DNA from 2 places in the Marinobacter sp. Arc7-DN-1 genome. Region 2 is predicted to be linked to the other one. Evidence: predicted binding sites of a transcription regulator. Region 2 holds the regulator's gene; the other holds the start of a gene.
What was found. Region 2 encodes sigma-54, which starts transcription at its own class of promoters, with help from an activator protein. Its sites were predicted from a motif close to ANTGGCATNNANNTTGCTNT; they were not measured.

Region 1: glnK (P-II family nitrogen regulator) is a predicted target of sigma-54. The motif match lies at 4,701-4,720, and genes of this name have one in related genera.

What each region holds. Positions count from the first base shown of each region.
Region 1 covers NZ_CP031848.1:3,199,116-3,208,178, forward strand. Annotated here, with positions in the region: gene speA (biosynthetic arginine decarboxylase) at 1-1,752, opposite strand, end outside; gene speE (polyamine aminopropyltransferase) at 1,964-2,845, shown strand; gene D0851_RS15065 (ammonium transporter) at 2,910-4,178, opposite strand; gene glnK (P-II family nitrogen regulator) at 4,253-4,591, opposite strand; gene D0851_RS15075 (accessory factor UbiK family protein) at 4,973-5,227, shown strand; gene D0851_RS15080 (YifB family Mg chelatase-like AAA ATPase) at 5,288-6,820, shown strand; gene trmB (tRNA (guanosine(46)-N7)-methyltransferase TrmB) at 6,893-7,627, shown strand; gene D0851_RS15090 (hypothetical protein) at 7,667-8,200, opposite strand; gene hemW (radical SAM family heme chaperone HemW) at 8,200-9,063, opposite strand, start outside.
Region 2 covers NZ_CP031848.1:1,240,987-1,250,049, reverse strand. Annotated here, with positions in the region: gene D0851_RS05840 (YhdP family protein) at 1-296, shown strand, start outside; gene D0851_RS05835 (carbon-nitrogen hydrolase family protein) at 312-1,157, shown strand; gene yjgA (ribosome biogenesis factor YjgA) at 1,227-1,754, opposite strand; gene mgtE (magnesium transporter) at 1,882-3,243, opposite strand; gene D0851_RS05820 (HPr family phosphocarrier protein) at 3,388-3,657, opposite strand; gene rapZ (RNase adapter RapZ) at 3,665-4,549, opposite strand; gene ptsN (PTS IIA-like nitrogen regulatory protein PtsN) at 4,577-5,047, opposite strand; gene hpf (ribosome hibernation promoting factor) at 5,134-5,442, opposite strand; gene D0851_RS05800 (RNA polymerase factor sigma-54) at 5,544-7,064, opposite strand; gene lptB (LPS export ABC transporter ATP-binding protein) at 7,261-7,986, opposite strand; gene lptA (lipopolysaccharide transport periplasmic protein LptA) at 7,964-8,530, opposite strand; gene lptC (LPS export ABC transporter periplasmic protein LptC) at 8,514-9,063, opposite strand, start outside.

The DNA.
Region 1 (9,063 bases), 2.0 Mb from region 2:
GGTATCTCCGGTGATGGGCGCGCCGATCTCGTACCCGCCCTCCGGTGTCAGGCGGACATCCACGGAATGGGTGTCGCCGAACAGATTGTGCATGTCCCCCAGAATTTCCTGGTAGGCCCCGGTCATGAAAAAACCCATGAGTAGTGGTTCTCCGGGCTGGTCTTCCGGTAAAGGCAGGGTGGTTTCAGTGCCCTGGCCATCCACGTACCGGTCGATGCGGCCATCGGAATCACAGGTGATGTCCTGGATCACGGCGCGGCGATTCAGGGGGCGATTCAGGCCGTTGACCGGCATGACCGGGAAAATCTGGTCAATGCCCCAGACATCCGGCAGTGACTGGAACAGGGAGAAATTCACGAACAGCTTTTCCGCCAGTTTTTCGTTGAGCTCGTCGATGATTTCCCGGTGGGCCCGGTTGCTGCTGTCCAGCTGGTTTCGCAGCAGGCGGCAGCAGCGGGTATACAGCGTTTCAGCCTCCGCCCGCTCCTGCAGTGAAAGCAGGCCGTGGGCAAACTGGCCATGAACATCAGCCATGGCATGCAGCACATCGTGGTAGATCTCCGCCAGTGAGCGCGGGGAGCCGGTATCTTCCAGACTCTCCAGGTCGCGCCAGAGATCGTGCAGCGGGGCCGGTGCCTCAGGTTCCGGCCGCTTCGGCACGCGATTTTCCGGCGCTTCGCGATCAATCACGTTGGTCACCAGCACCGAGTGGTGGGCGGTCAGGGCGCGCCCGGATTCGCTGACCAGATCCGGGTGGGGAATGCCGTGGCGGTCACACTCCGCCTGCAGGACATGCACCACGTTGTAGGCGTATTCATAAACGCTGTAGTTCATGGAACAGCTGCTGCGGGAGCGGGTACCCTCATAATCGACGCCCAGACCACCGCCGATATCGACCGTACCGATCGGGGCGCCCATCTGGCGTAGCTCACTGTAAAACCGGGCGCATTCCCTGAGGCCGGTCTGGATGTCCCGGATATTGGCAATCTGGGAGCCGAGATGGAAATGCAGCAGTTGCAGGGTATCCAGTGCATCGGCCTCGCGCAGGGTGTTTACCACATCCAGTACCTGGCTGGCGGACAGACCAAACTTGGATTTTTCACCGCCGGTATTCTGCCAGTTGCCCTTGCCAATGGTCGCCAACCGGGCCCGAACGCCAATCAGCGGTGCAACGCCCAGGTTAGTGGCTTCCTCCAGAATCAGCGGCAGCTCGGACTGTTTCTCCACCACAATAAATACCCGATGGCCCAGGGTCTGGCCAATCAGGGCCAGGCGAATGTATTCCCGGTCCTTGTAACCGTTGCAGACGATCACCGAGCCCGGTTGCCGGGACATCGCCAGTACCGCCATCAGCTCGGGCTTGCTGCCTGCTTCAAGGCCGATCTGTCCCTTCGAGGCGGCGGGCTCCGCAGCCAGCAGTTCTTCAACCACCCGGCGCTGCTGGTTCACCTTGATGGGGTAAACCGCTGTGTAGCAGCCCCGGTACGCCTGCTCATCCGCGACCTTGTTGAAGGCATTGCACAGTTTATTGACCCGGTCGTGCAGGATATCGACAAAGCGGATGAGAACCGGAAGCTGGAGCCCGGATTCGGTCAGTGTACGGGTCAGCTGTGGCAGATTGATCTGAGCCGGGGTGTGGCCCCGGTCCGGCCGGATCATTACCTGGCCCTCGGCGTTGACGCCGATGTAGCCATCACTCCAGTGGGCAATGTTGTAAACCTTGTGAGCCGGGGTGGCGCTGGCTTCGCTCATGCTTGCTATCCTGTCAGGAAACCGGAGCCGGCGGTTGTTCGGTCAGGGGCCGGCCTATGGCCGCCATTGTATGGATTCCCACCCCCGGCTAAAAGAACCGGGTGTGGAAAATATGTGGCCGGTAGCCACGATTATCGCTTTAGCTCACGGTGGGGCACCCCTACAATACGCCCTTTTAACACAGCCCATGGCCCACAGCGGGAGGCAAAACATGACAGCACTGAATGATGGCTGGTTTACCGAGGTATTCCAGGACCAGGGAACGGCGTTCTCCCTGCAGGTGAAAAAGAAGCTCCACGAGGAGCAGACCCCGTTCCAGAAGCTGGAAATATACGAGACCGAGACCTTCGGCAACCTGATGGTTCTGGATGGCTGCGTGATGCTGACCACCCGCGATAATTTCCTGTACCACGAGATGATGACCCACCCGGCCCTGTTTACCCACCGGGACCCGAAAAAGGTGGTGATTATCGGTGGCGGCGACTGCGGCACTCTTAAGGAAGTGCTCAAACACCCGGGTGTGGAAGAAGCCTGGCAGGTGGAAATTGATGAGCGGGTCACCCGTATGTCGGAAAAGTACTTCCCGGAATTGTGCGAAGCCAACGGTGATCCGCGCGCCAATTTTTTCTTCGGTGACGGCATCCAGTGGATCCGCGACATGGCGCCGGGCAGTGTAGACCTCATCATTATCGACAGCACGGATCCGGTCGGCCCGGCGGAAGGCCTGTTTGCCCTGGATTTCTACCGAGACGCCATGCTGGCATTGCGCGAGGGCGGCATTATTGTCCAGCAGAGTGAATCACCGCTGCTGCACACCCATAGCATCATCAAGGACATTCACAATGACATGCGCAAGGCCGGGTTCGAACACGTGCAGACCCTGCCATTCCCGCAACCGGTCTATCCCACGGGCTGGTGGAGTTGCACCATGGCCAGCAAGGAGAACCCGGTAAAATATTTCCGTGAGGAAGACGCCAACAACCGGCCGTTCGTGACCCGCTACTACAATGCCGGAGTGCACCATGGTGCGTTGGCGATGCCCCAGTTCATGGTGGATGCGCTGGAGGATGAGGTCAGGCCAGAGGAGGGTTAAGCCGGCAAAACCAAAGAGGGGTGCCAGATGGCACCCCTCTTTGGTTTTGCGTTGCCAGCGATTGTTACTTGCTGCTGACAAACTCCGGATAGGCTTCCATGCCACACTCGGACAGATCCACGCCTTCGTACTCGTCCTCTTCGCTCACCCGAATACCCATGACAGCCTTGAGGATGCCCCAGACAATCAGGCTGGCGACGAATACCCAGACGAATATGGTGATGGCGCCGATGATCTGGCCGCTGAAGCTGACATCACCGTTGGTGACCGGCACCAGAAGCAGACCCAGCAAGCCACAGGTACCGTGAACCGAGATGGCGCCCACCGGATCGTCGATGCGCAGCTTGTCCATGGTCACGATGCTCAGGACCACCAGGATACCGCCGAAGGCACCGAAGAGGGTCGCAGTCAGGGCGCTCGGAGTGGATGGCTCAGCCGTGATCACTACCAGGCCAGCCAGCGCGCCGTTCAGCAGCATGGTCAGATCAGCCTTGCCAAACATCAGGCGGGCGGTGATCAGGGCAGCAATTGCACCGCCGGCAGCGGCGGTATTGGTATTCAGGAACACCATGGCCACGGAGTTGGCGCTGGCGATATCGCCCAGCTTGAGAACCGAACCGCCGTTGAAGCCGAACCAGCCCATCCACAGGATGAAGGTACCGAGGGTCGCCATCGGCAGGTTGGCACCCGGGAAGGCGCGGATTTCACCGTTCGGGCCGTATTTGCCTTTACGGGCACCGAGAAGGATTACACCAGCCAATGCGGCTGCTGCACCCGCCATGTGAACGATGCCGGAGCCGGCGAAATCGCTGAAACCGAGATCGCCCAGGGTATACATGCCGAAGACAGACGCGCCGCCCCAGGTCCAGGCGCCTTCCATCGGGTAGATAAAGCCGGTCATGAACACTGCAAAGACCAGGAAGGCCCAGAGTTTCATGCGTTCGGCCACAGCACCGGAGACGATGGACATGGCTGTTGCGACAAACACAACCTGGAAGAAGAAGTCAGACGCGCCGGAGTAGATGGAGCCACCCTCGAAGCCGCCGTCCCGGCTGGCGAAGTCACCCAGAACAGCCGCAGTGTCAACGTCTGCGATTCCGGAAAGGAAAATGTTACCGCCGTACATGATGGCGTAACCACTAACCAGGTACATGATGCAGGCAATGGCAAACAGAGCCACGTTCTTGGTCAGGATTTCCGTGGTGTTCTTGGCACGCACCAGGCCGGATTCCAGCATGGCGAAGCCCGCTGCCATCCACATCACTAATGCACCGCACACCAGGAAATAAAAGGTGTCTATAGCATACTGCAGGTGAAAAAGATTGCTTTCCATATGAAGCCCTCCGCACGAGGCTTTTCAGGTTATAAATTTTTTTGCGTTGGCTGATCGAAAAAATCAGAGCTGGTTCAGACCGCTTCTTCGCCGGTTTCGCCGGTCCGGATCCGGATGGCCTGTTGCAGTTCGGTCACGAAGATCTTGCCGTCACCGATCTTGCCGGTGTTGGCTGCCTTGGTAATGGATTCGATGACCTGGTCCAGCAGATTGTCGCCAATGGCAACTTCCACTTTGACCTTGGGCAGGAAATCCACCACGTATTCCGCGCCACGGTAAAGTTCAGTGTGGCCTTTCTGCCGACCGAAGCCTTTGACTTCAGTGACGGTTACGCCTTGCACGCCAATCTCGGATAGTGCCTCACGGACATCATCCAGTTTGAAAGGCTTGATGATCGCTGTCACAAGTTTCATTGCTTTCTCCTTGGTAAAGCCGTCCCAACAGTGAGGGCCCGTCGGCCAGTTGTTGAGGTCGGGATGCTGCCACCTCGCACACCAATTGTGCGGATTGCGTACGAGGGCTTTAGCATCGGGTATGCCAACGCAAAAAAATACATTTAAAACAATAATCTACAATATGCGCGTACCAGAATGGCGCAAAGATCTGCACCAAAATGGAGCGGGTAGCCAGCCGATGAGTCAAATTGGAGCGGACTCACTGGCCGTTCGTCCATTATTATAAGGCCGACCGGGCACAGTATGGCAGGGGCTGCGGTGTGATACACTCCCGCAAACCGGTGAGAGCCCCTCTCTTTTAGTCGAAGCCGGACATTTCTGGAATCAGTGAGGTGATATGTGAAGGGTCCCCAGGATATTTTCGCCCAGTTACAGGGTCAGTTTGGTCAGTTCGTTCCCGATATGGCCCGCGCCGCCCGGGAGGATTTTGAAACCCAGGCCCGGGCAACAGTGATGTCGGTCCTTTCCCGTCTGGAGCTGGTAACCCGGGAAGAGTTTGATGCCCAACAGGCGGTGCTGCTGAAGACTCGTGAAAAGGTGGAGGCGCTCGAAAAACGGGTCGCCGAGCTGGAAAAATCCCTGCAGGAACAATAAACTCCGGATTAGCCCGGCAGGACGCCGGGCATGGTTTTCCGGTCACCATGGAAGGTTGTCATGCTAGCTATCGTTCATTCCCGCGCCATAATCGGCGTGTCTGCTCCCCCCGTTACGGTTGAAGTCCACCTCTCCGGGGGATTGCCCGCACTCTCGATTGTCGGCCTCCCTGAAACCGGCGTTCGCGAGAGTAAGGAGCGGGTTCGCAGCGCCCTTCTGAATGCGGGGTTCGACTTCCCCGCCCGCCGCATTACGATCAACCTTGCCCCCGCTGATCTGCCCAAGGAAGGCGGCCGGTTTGACCTGCCCATTGCCCTTGGGATTCTGGCGGCCTCGGGCCAGATTCCGGCGGAGAGTCTCGCCGATTGCGAGTTTCTCGGGGAGCTGTCCCTCGATGGTGCGCTGAGGCCTCTCAAGGGCGTGCTTCCGGCTGTGCTTGCTGCCCGGCAGGACCAGCGAGCCTTGCTGGTTCCCCATGGCAATGCCGGCGAGGCGGCCCTGGCCAGCCAGGGTGACGTGCTGGCGGCCGGCCACCTGTTGACCGTGTGTGAACACCTCAGCGGCCGGGCCAGGCTGGTTCCGGTGCCGAAATCACCATTGGAACGGGTGCCCGGCAACAACAGTGAGATACCGGACCTGTCCGATGTCCGCGGCCAACGGGTCCCTCGCAGGGCGCTCGAAGTTGCCGCCGCCGGCGGCCACAACCTGTTATTCTTCGGGCCGCCTGGCACCGGCAAGAGCATGCTGGCCAGCCGTCTGCCGGGTATTCTTCCGGCACTGACCGACGATGCGGCCATGGAAGTTGCCAGCGTTCACTCGGTTGCCGGGCTTGCCATGAGAGAGGGCGGGTGGCGCCAACCGCCGTTCCGGGCGCCCCACCACACAGCATCCGCGGTGGCCCTGGTCGGTGGCGGGAGCAGCCCGCGGCCTGGGGAAATCTCCCTCGCCCATCGCGGCGTACTTTTTCTGGATGAATTGCCAGAGTTTGAGCGTCGGGTTCTGGAAGTGCTTCGGGAACCCATGGAAACGGGGCACATCACGATCAGTCGGGCCGCGCGTCAGGTGAATTTTCCGGCTCGCTTTCAAGTCGTCGGTGCAATGAACCCATGCCCCTGCGGTTACAGTGGTCACCCGACCATTGAGTGTCAGTGCACACCGCAGCAGGTAATACGGTATCGGTCGAAGATCTCCGGGCCTCTGCTGGACCGGTTCGATCTCCATGTCGAAGTTCCGGTTCAGGGTGGCGGCGTACTGATGCAACAGGGCGGCGATGGCGAGACCAGTGCCACTGTCCGGGAACGGGTTATCGCTGCCAGGATGAAACAATCGGAACGGGGTTGCGTGAATGCTGCGCTGGCAGGGCGCGAACTGCATTCCGCTTGCCAACTGGACCGCCAGGGTGAGCAGTTGCTCTCCGGCGCCATGGAGAAGCTGGGGCTATCGGCCCGGGCATTGCACCGGATATTGCGGGTGGCTCGCACTCTCGCAGACCTTGAGGGCTGTGACGAGCTCCACCAGGGCCACCTGGTTGAAGCGCTCGGCTACCGGCAACTGGATCGTCAACAGGGGCGCAATTCGGTGGTATCCGCCTGAACCTTGTCACTCTGGTAAACTGTAGCCAAAGCCCATTAAACAAGACCCGCTGCCCGCGGTTAAGGATTGCAGATGACTAACCAGAAAGAGCCGCAAGATCCGAAAGACACTGCCACGGAATCACCGGTAACAACCCGCCGTGGTGTGCGTAGCTTTGTCCTGCGCCAGGGCCGCATGACCGAAGGTCAGAAAAAGGCGTTTGAGCGCAGCTGGCTGAAATATGGTCTCACCCGGGAAGACGGAATGATCGATCCGCGCCAGGTGTTTGGCCGGGATGCCATGCTGAACCTGGAAATCGGGTTTGGCATGGGCAAGTCACTGGCGGAGATGGCGGAAGCTGCCCCGGAGCAGGACTTCATCGGTGTCGAGGTGCACCAGCCAGGTGTGGGTGCTCTGCTCAAGGAGATTGAGGATCGCGGCCTGAAAAATGTCCGGATCTACAGTATCGACGCCAATGACGTGATTGATCTGTGCCTGCCGGATGCCTGTCTGGATCGGGTGATGGTGTTCTTCCCGGATCCCTGGCACAAGAAAAAGCATCACAAGCGCCGGCTGATCCAGCATGAGTTTGTCCAGCGCGTTCGTCACAAACTCCGCGTGGGCGGTATTCTCCATCTGGCGACAGACTGGGAGAACTACGCGGAACACATGATGGAAGTAATGAATGAATCCGAAGGGTTTGCCAACGCCCAGGAATCCGGAGGATATTCACCACGACCGGAAGATCGTCCGATTACCAAGTTTGAAAAGCGGGGCGAAAATCTTGGGCACGGAGTATGGGATCTGTTGTTTTATCGAACCAACTAGTAGTCGGTGATCCCCTGCGGGAATGTTCGGGGGCGGGCTTCAGTGGTGCGCCAGCGGATGGCGCCGCGAGGCCCGGAGAATGACCAGCCCGGCCATACCCAGGGTCAGCGCGGTAAATTTGACCAGGGCGCAGAGGGTTGCCGAAAGGCTCATCGCATCGGTGGGCGGACTGAAATTGTTCAGCAGCAGGATGTTCTCGGCGACATCACTGAGGCCGGCCGTTACGAATAGTGCCCGGACCCATCTGGCCACCATGCGCTCACGGATTCCGGGGCGGTCCCGGGTGAAGTGATGGGTCAGGAGGATGAGGGCGATGGTGTAGGCGGGAATAAACAGGAAATCCAGCCACAAGGAAACTTTGGCCCAGACTACGCCCTCACTGCGCCAGCTGCGAATGATGGCGTGCGCCTGATCCGCCGTGCCGGCGAGCTGGTAACTGACGATACCCTGGGGGGCGGAAGCGGACTGCAACGGCTGATTGATCAGCAACAGGGCAAACAGCAACACCGCAGCCACGGCCAGGCTGACTTTCAGGTCTTTTGGAAAGGCTGCCAATCCGTGTGCAGGGTCCATTACAGAAAACGCTCCAACAGGCTGTTAAGGTATCTCTGGCCCAGGGTTGTGGCCTGCAGCCGGTCTTCAACCAGCAGTTTCTCATCGCGTGCTGTTTTTAGTTTTACCCCAACTGACGACAGGGGTAAACCCGTTCGCTCGCAAAAAAGGCGTTCGCTCACCCCCTCTGTGAGCCGCAGGGCGTTCATCAGGAATTCCAGGGGCAGGTCTTCGGGAGCAATGATGTCACTGCCTGCCGTCCGGCTACCAATCCGGTTCAGGTAAGCTTCGGGCTGGCGGGTTTTCCAGTATCGCCGGATGCTGCCATTGGCCAGGCTGATCTTGCCATGGGCTCCGGCACCAAGCGCCAGGTAATCACCAAAGGTCCAGTAATTCAGATTGTGGCGTGACGCCCTGCCGCCCCGACTCCAGGCCGAAACCTCGTAATCCCGAAAACCCTGCTGCTGCAGAAATTGGGCGCCCTGACGATAGATGTCCCAGAGGTGATCGTCGTCCGGCAAATCCGGTGGCCGGCTGTAGAATTCGGTATTCGGCTCCAGGGTCAGTTGATACCAGGACAGATGCGGAGGCTGGTAATCGAGAGCGGTCCTGAGATCCTCCAGTGCCTGCTCCGGCGTCTGGCCTGGTAATCCGTGCATCAGGTCTATGTTGACGTTGTCGAACCCTGCCTGACGGGCGGCACTAATGGCGCAATGGGCGGCTTCGCTGTCGTGGATGCGCCCCAGTGCTTTCAGGTGGCTGGAGTTGAAACTCTGAACCCCGATGGACAACCGGTTGATACCGGCTTTCCGAAAGGCCTCGAAGCGGCCGGTTTCCAGTGTTCCCGGATTGGCTTCCAGGGTGATTTCCGCATCGGGGGCGAT
Region 2 (9,063 bases):
TGGATCCCGAACTTCAGGTGGTGGGCCCCTCCGGTGCCTTCAAACTCAGTGGAACCAGCAATATGGCCAGTGAGCAGCTAAATATGCGGTTGGTGGTTGTGTTGCCCCTGACCCAGAATCTGCCCCTGGCGGCACTGCTGATGGGAGCCGGTGCACCCATTGGTGGTGCCCTGTTTGTGCTGGACAAGATTCTGGGCGATCCTCTGAGCAAGCTCACCAGTGCAACCTACAGTGTTACAGGCACATGGGATGAGCCGAAAGTGAATTTGCAGCGGGTATTCGACACCGGTCAATAAGAACAGGAGACTGTTATGAGCAAGCATGTTTCCAGTCAGGTCGCGGCCATTCAGATGGTAAGCAGCCATGATATCCGGGCCAACCTGGCCGAAGCGGAGCGACTGCTGGCGGAGGCCGCAGGACAGGGGGCCGGGGTTGCGGTGCTGCCGGAAAATTTTGCGGTCTTGGCAACCAGCCAGATGGTTGATTGTGGCCGCAAGGAAGCCGGCCCTGAACCGGTGATACGGGCCTTTCTGGCGGAACAGGCCCGAAAGCTCGGGATCTGGATTGTTGGCGGCTCGATGCCGCTGGCGCAACGCCCGGATGGTTCAGATATCGAGGCCCGGGTCCGTGCAACCTGCCTGGTGTTTGATGGCCAGGGAACGGAGGTTGCCCGTTATGACAAGATCCATCTGTTCGATGCCATGGTTGAAGACGCCCATGGCCAGTATCGTGAGTCCGACACCTTTGAGCCGGGGGAGCAGGTCGTTACCGTGGACACGCCGGCGGGAAGGCTGGGCCTCGCCATCTGCTACGATCTGCGCTTCCCGGAGCTGTTCAGGGCACTGAGGGAGCAGGAGGCCGACTGGATATGCCTGCCGAGTGCATTCACCTGGCAAACCGGCGATGCCCACTGGCACCCATTGATCAGGGCACGGGCCATCGAAAACCAGGTCTGGGTGGTGGCCGCCGGGCAGGGTGGTCAGAACAGTGAACGGCGCCAGACCTACGGCCACAGCCTGATCTGCGATCCATGGGGCCGGGTAGTGACTGAAATGGGCGAGGGTCCGGGTGTGGTCGCCGCGGAGCTCGACCCGGAGCAGATTACCAACCTCCGTACCCGAATGCCGGTATGGGAGCACCGGCGCCTTAAAGGCTGAAAACGGGGTCAGATGAAAATGGGGTCAGATGAAAAGTTCATCTGACCCCATTTTCATCTGACCCCATGTTCACACAGCTTCAGCGTCGTCGATGCACTCCCGAAGATAACGGAACAATTTCCGGGACTGCCCGGTGTTTTTCTGTTTTTCGACATCCTTTCGGGCGTTCCGGGCCAGGTTGCGCAGATGCTGCATGTCCGCCCCCGGGCAGTAGCTGAAGAATTCCCCCACCACCGAATCGCCCCCGGCAATCATCCGGTCGCGCCAGCGTTCGGCCAGGTGGTGTCTGCGGGTGTGTTCCTCACTGCCGGCGTCAAACGCATCGATGGCTTTTTCCAGAGCCTCCGGGTCGTCCTCCTGGCGAATGATCTTGCCGATGTACTGGAGGTGCCGTCGCTTGGCCTCATTCTGGCGGATGCGTCGGGATTCCTCGATGGCAGCCCTCAGGCTATCGCTGATCGGCAGGGTTTCCAGCTGATCGTTGGTCAGGTCAAGCATCCGCTTGCCCAGGTCCTGCAGCGCGTGCATTTCCCGCTTGAGCTGGGACTTGCTGGGGCCGTCGTATTCTGGTGTTTCGTTGTCGTGGTTGTCTTTCATAAATCCAGTAGCCGTAAAGTCGGGGTCAGATGAAAGCTTTCATCCGACCCCATGTTCGCCCATCAGGCGTAGAAAATCGTAAAGTCGGGGTCAGATGAAAGCTTTCATCTGACCCCATGTTCTCCTATCAGGCGTAGAAAATGGTCGCCAGGCCAAGAAAGGCCATGAATCCAACCACATCCGTCACGGTTGTCAGTATCACGCTACCAGCTAGGGCCGGGTCGATATTACGCGATTTGAGAAACAGCGGCAGCACCGTGCCCACCAGTGCCGCTGCAACAAGATTGATCACCAGGGCGGCGGCAATGATGGCTCCAATCAGCACCTCCTGGAACCAGAGCATGGCAGCACCTGCGACCACCGCCGCCCAGAGCAGCCCGTTAATTATGCCGGAGAGAAACTCCCGGCTCAGCAGCCAGCCAACGTTGGCGCCGCTGATCTGCCCGACGGCCATGCCCCGGATGACCAGGGTCAGGGTCTGGCTGCCGGCAATGCCGCCCATGCTGGCAACGATCGGCATCAGTACCGCAAGCGCCACCACCTTGGCGATGGTGTCCTCAAACAGACCGATCACTGCGGATGCCGTAAGCGCGGTAATCAGGTTAATCCCGAGCCATACCGCCCGGCGGCGCGTGGTTTTCCAGACCGGAGCAAAGGTATCTTCGTCTTCATCCAGGCCGGCCATACTCATCAGCGAGTGATCCGCATCCTCACGGATAACGTCAACCACGTCATCGATGGTGATCCGGCCCAGCAACCGGCCCTCGTCGTTCACCACCGGCGCCGAGATCAGATCATAGCGCTCGAACAGTGTCGCGACCTTGGTGTCGGAGAGGCTAACGGGAATTGGCTCGATGTCGGTGTCCATGACTTCCCGCACGGTCGCGGCAGGGTTGGACACCAGCATCTTGGTGATCGGCAGCATGCCGATGAATTCATCGCGCCGGCTGACCACAATCAGGCTATCGGTCATTGGTGGCAAGGTACGGTGCCGGCGAAGGTAACGAAGAACAACGTCAATGCTGATGTCCGGGCGCACCGTGATGGTGTCCGTGTTCATCAGGCCGCCAGCGGTGTCCTCCGGGTAGGAAAGGACCTCTTCCACACGTTGGCGGTCCTGCTCGTCCATGGTGTCCAGAACTTCCTGGATCACCGTGTCCGGCAGTTGCTGCAGCAAGTCGGCCAGATCGTCCGACTCGAAATCCTCGATAATGTCCGCCAGTTCCTGGGCGTTCAGCTGGCTCAGGAAATAACTGCGAATATCGTCGCTCAGGTACTGGAGGACTTCCCCTTCCAGCTGCTTGTCGACCAGGTTCCACAACAGGGCACGCTGCCGGGGCGGCGAAGATTCCAGCAGGTGAGCAATGTCGCTGGGACTCAGGCCACCGTTCAGGATGCGTGCAACCTGCTTCAGTGCGCCGCTGTCCAGGGCTTCACTCAGGGAGCGAAGGCGCTGGCGGGCCTGGCTTTTTTCCAGAATATCGGTCATGAATCACCCAGCATCAGAAAACGCCTTTATTATAGCGGAGTTAGCCGTTATCGGTGAGTGCGAGTTGCAGGAGATCAAACCGGGGTCAGATGAAAACGGGGTCAGATGAACTTTCATCTGACCCCGTTTTCATCTGACCCCGTTTTAACCGCCCTCGCCAAAATAATCGTTGATGAGTTCGACCAGCGCATCAATGGCCTGCTCCTCGTCGGGTCCTTCAGCAATGAGCTCAACATCCGTACCTTTGCTGGCGGCCAGCATCATCACTTGCATGATGTTTTTGGCGTCCACATCCCGGCCCTTGCCAGCAATTCTCACGCTGCTGTCGAATTCGGAGGCTGTGGCAACCAGCTTGGCGGTGGCACGGGCGTGCAACCCCAGTTTGTTGATAATGGTAATCGGGCGGCGAATCATGGGCTGATCAGATCTCTTCCCGTGTCTGCAAATGTGGCAGCTCGGTGTGGCGCACCTGGACGTTGTTGTAGCGCTGCCGGAAGTACTCGCCCAGCTGCTCGCACACATACACAGAGCGGTGCTGGCCTCCGGTACAGCCGATGGAGATGGTCATGTAGCTGCGGTTGCTGTCCGCGAAGGAGGGTAACCAGGTGTCCAGGAAAGCCTTGAGGTCATCGATCATCTTTCGGCTCGCCGGTTCCTTTTCAAGAAATTCGATCACCGGCTGATCGGTGCCCACATACTTCCGAAGGCTGGTATCCCAGTAAGGGTTAGGCAGACACCGAACGTCGAAGACATAGTCCGAATCCAGCGGTACACCGTGCTTGAAGCCAAACGACTGGAACAGCAGGGCCAGTTCCTGCTCCTTCCTGCCGACAACCCGCTGCTTCACCATATCCCGGAGTTCGTACATGGACATGCCGGTGGTGTTCACATACAGGTCGGAGAGCTTGGACAGCGGTTCAAGAAGCTTCTTTTCACTGGTGATGGCTTCCCGCAGCGAGGTCTTGTCATCGCTCAGGGGGTGCTTTCGGCGAGTCGCGTGGAAACGCTGCAGCAGGGACTGTTCGTCGGCATCCAGGAAGATGATCTCAACGGTCACCCCTGTTTCCTGGAGGCGGCGGTAGATCTCTTCGAAGTTGGCCAGTTCTCCGGAAAGGTTACGGGCGTCAATGCTCACGGCCATCTTGCCGAGGCGGCCCGGTTTTGTCTGGCTGGCGGCTTCCCGGGTAAGGGGGAAAAGCAGGCCGATCGGGAGGTTGTCTATGCAATAGAAGCCCAGATCTTCCAGAACATGAAGTGCGGTACTCTTGCCCGATCCGGACCTGCCACTGACGATAATCAGCTTCATGACCACGTACCTCCACTGCAATGAATGTCATCCGCTTGAGGCGGTCATGCGCTCGTACAGGGTGCTGGCGTCCTCGCATTGCCGCAGGCGATCACAGAACGACCGCTCATTGAATTTTTCCGCCAGCTGGCTGAGCAGTTCCAGGTGTTCGCTGGTGGCCTCCTTGGGCACGACCAGGGCGAAGATCAGATCTACCGGCTGATTGTCGATGGCGTCGAACTCGACGCTTTCTTCCAGCGTCATCAGTACGCCCACCACATGATCCAGGCCTTCCAGGCGGCAGTGCGGGATGGCAATTCCCTGGCCAATACCGGTGCTGCCCAGACGCTCCCGTGAGATCAGGTTATTGAATATCTGGGTTTCGCTGAGCGTATTGTCCTGGAGGTTTATCTGCTCGGCAATAAACTCCAGAGCCCGCTTCTTGCTGGATGCCGACACCCGACAGAGGGTGAGCTCCGGTGCAAGTATGTTGTCTATGGTCAGGGATGTGTCGCTCATGGATCGACTGCATTTCCGTTAAAAAAAGGCTGCGACACGTCAGCCGTGTCGCAGCTCGATTGGATGACTTGCATGAAAACAGCCAGTTAGCGAGAGCCGTTTCCGTGCATCCGGTCTACATTCTTTTCCTTGTGTTTGAGAATCTGGCGGTCCAGCTTGTCGATCAGGACATCGATGGCTGCGTACATATCCTCATTTTCTGCCTTTGCGTGAATCTCACCACCAACCACGTGCAGCGTGGCTTCCGCAATCTGGCGCACCTTCTCCACTTCCAGGGTTACCTGGCAGTTGCTGATGTGGTCAAAGTGACGCTCGAGCTTCTGGAACTTCTCTGAAACATAATCCTTCAGTGCGGGAGTCAGTTCTACGTGATGGCCTGAAATATTGAGTTGCATAGGCGTCTCCTGTTGTCATCGTTCCGGCTCCCGGGAGCCGGTCTGGGTGCTGGCGCATTGTGCGCCGGCAAATAGTACGTTGCGCCCGGACCCCGGGGTGTTCAGACCAGCCGCTTGCGTTCGTTCGAAGGCGGAATGTGCATGGCCTCCCGGTACTTGGCAACGGTGCGTCGCGCAACCTTGATTCCCTGTTCTCCTAGCATGGCTGCAATTTTACTGTCGCTCAACGGCTTTTTGGGCGTTTCCGCGGCAATCAGCTTTTTGATCATCGCGCGGATCGCCGTGGAAGAACATTCACCGCCTTCGTCAGTGCTGACATGGCTGGAGAAGAAATATTTCAGCTCGAAAATTCCCCGGGGGGTGTGCATGTATTTCTGGGTGGTGACCCGGGAAATCGTGGACTCATGCATCTCAACCGCCTGGGCGATATCAGAGAGGATCAGCGGTTTCATGGCTTCTTCACCCTGATCCAGGAATCCTTGCTGGTGCTCGACAATACGGGTCGCCACTTTCAGCAGGGTTTCATTGCGGCTCTGCAGGCTCTTGATAAACCATTTCGCCTCCTGCAACTGATCCCGCAGGTAGGTGTTGTCGGCACTGCTGTCCGCACGCCTTATAAGAGAAGCATAGCTGGCATTGACGCGGATGCGCGGGGCAATTTCCGGATTCAGTTCAACGCGCCAGCGGCCGTTGTGCTTGCGAACGATCACATCCGGAATTACGTAGTCAGGTTCGGTGCGGTCAATCACGTCACCGGGGCGGGGATTCAGGCCGGTAATCAGGGCCAGTACATCCCGCAGCTGGTCTTCTTTCAGGCGGCTGCGGCGTAGCAGTTGGGCATAGTCGCGGTTGCCGAGCAGATTGATGTAATGGGTGATGACCAGGCGAGCCTGGGCCAGCCAGGGCGTTTCCGGCGGCAGCTGGTTGAGCTGGATCAGCAGGCATTCCTGCAGGTCCCGGGCGAACACGCCGGGAGGATCAAAATGCTGCAGCCGGTGAAGGACCGCCTCGACTTCATCCAGCTCAAGGGGGTCTTCTTCGTTTTCATCCAGCAACCCGGCATGAATCTCTTCCAGCGGACTGGTCAGATAGCCGCGTTCATCCACTGCGTCCATCAAAGCGTGGGCAATGGCCTGGTCCCGTTCGCTCATCGGGGTCAGGTTCAGTTGCCATTCCAGGTGATCCTGAAGCGTGTCAGTGGGGGAGTTGCGGGTCTCGAAATCGTGATCGTTTTCGTCATCGTTACGGGCGGCCGATGCCGGTGCGGACTGGTAGATATCGTCCCAGGCGGTGTCGACCGGGAGATCGTCCGGGATATTATCCGGGATTTCGTTTTCCGAGGACCAGTCCGGACCGTTTTCGGTTTCATCCCAGTCGGGTGAAGGTTCGGGAACTGTCTCAGCGGCGGACTCGGTGGCATTGGCCTCCCGTTCGTCATTCCCGGTGTCGGTCTCCGGCTGATCCTCATCCTCGGACGTCTCCAGCATGGGGTTGGATTCCAGGGCCTGCTGGACTTCCTGCTGAAGGTCGAGAGTGGAAAGCTGTAGAAGCCGGATCGCCTGTTGCAGCTGGGGTGTCATGGTCAGGCTCTGACCCAGCTTTAACTGTAAGGAGGCTTTCATTACCATGGTTCAGGATCCGTCACTCATCAGCGCTTGGTGTCGTAGGTAGTGAAAAATTCTTTATATGTCGGTTACTTGCCTTGGCCCTGTATTACCCTAGCAAGTTCTTTGCCGAGTTTACTTGCTACAGATCATCAAAACAATCCGGGGGTCAGATGAAAAGTTCATCTGACCCCAATTTCATCTGACCCCAATTTCACAGTCGGAACTCATCGCCCAGATACACTTCCTTCACCTGCTGGTTGGCCAGAATGGCCTCGGCATTACCGGAGGCGATGATGTGGCCACCGGAAACGATGTAGGCATTCTCACAGATGTCCAGGGTCTCACGCACGTTGTGGTCGGTAATCAACACACCAATGCCCTTGTCCCGAAGATGCCGGATGATGTGTTTGATATCGCTCACGGAAATGGGGTCGACACCGGCGAACGGCTCATCCAGGAGGATGAAGGCCGGCTCCATCGCCAGGGCCCTGGCAATTTCCACACGCCGGCGCTCGCCGCCGGACAGGGCCATGCCCATGCTGTCACGAATGTGGGTAATGTGGAATTCTTCGAGCAATTCTTCCACCTTCTTTCCCCGCTCCGCCTTACCCAGACCCTTGCGGGTTTCCAGAATGGCCATGATGTTGTCGCGCACCGACAGTTTGCGGAATACCGAGGCTTCCTGGGGCAGGTAACCGATGCCCTGACGCGCCCGGCCGTGCATGGGCAGATGAGTGATGTCGCGGCTGTCGATGGTGATCCGGCCGCAGTCGGCGGGAACCAGCCCCACAATCATGTAAAAGCAGGTGGTTTTACCGGCGCCATTGGGGCCCAGCAGACCAACAATTTCCCCGCTGCGGATTTCCAGGGAAACGTCGATCACCACTTTTTTCTGTTTATAACTCTTTGCCAGATTACTGGCTCTCAGAACTGCCATCGGATTCCTGTCTGTCAGTGCGTCTGTCAGTGCTGCGTGGCTGAATCACCATTTCTACCCGGCCGGATCCTTCACCGGTATCGGCGCCGCCTTGGGCAGTTACGACCCGGCGGACGGTATCATAATGGATGACATCGCCCCGGAACAGGTTGCCATTCTGTTCGATGACCGCTTGCCGTTCAAAGATCAGACGCTGGTCAGTGGCCGACCAGGTAATATTCAGCGCCCTGGCGTCGGTTTCACCTTCGCCCTCACGGGTTGGCTGGCGGTAACGGGCCGGGCTTCCGAAGGCTTCAATCCGGTTCAGGCCGTTTTCGTCGCGGTACAGAACCACACGCTCCGCGCTCAGATGGGTCTCGCCCTGTTCCAGCTCTACATCGCCGGTGTAGGTGGCGATACCCTGGCCGTCGTCGAGGCGGGCGTTGTCTGCGGTTACCTTGATGGGAATATCAGAATCAAGCTCGAAAGCTGCCGCCGGCCCGGCCATGGCGACGGTCAGCAGGGCAGCCATCAGGCCCCGGTATCGGTTAGTTTCCGGTTTCATAGTGTCCTTCCACCTGGGAGTTCAGTTCCAGAATCCGCTCGTCGATCCACGCTTTCATGCCTGTGGCACGAGTGGTGCCTGTCACGTCGCGTATCTCTACGGGTGCGTCTGTGTATGCCAGGCCCCGGTCGTTGTCCAGGGTCAGGGTTGGTGTTGTCAGGGTGGTGTCCCGACCGCCAACACGTCGGAGTACCCGGACCTTGCCGGTCAGGTAAAGCAGGTTTTCATTTTGCAGGAGGCTGCCATTTTCGGCTTCCACAATCCAGGGCAGACTGTCGGCGCCCCCGGTACCGCTGTAGAGCTCGGCTCTCGGCGATTCCAGGGTGGCCAGGTTGCCTTCCTCGAACTGCTCTATCCGCGGGCTGGTAAAACTGACCTTGGGGTTGCCGGCTTCATCGAACGCGGTGTACTTGCCATTGACCACGAATCCGTCGGGTTCGGTATCGCCTCTCAGATCGGCGGCCTGCCGGTCGATAACCGGAGGCTCATCACTTCGCCATAGCAAAAACACCGCCGCGACAATGGTACCCGCC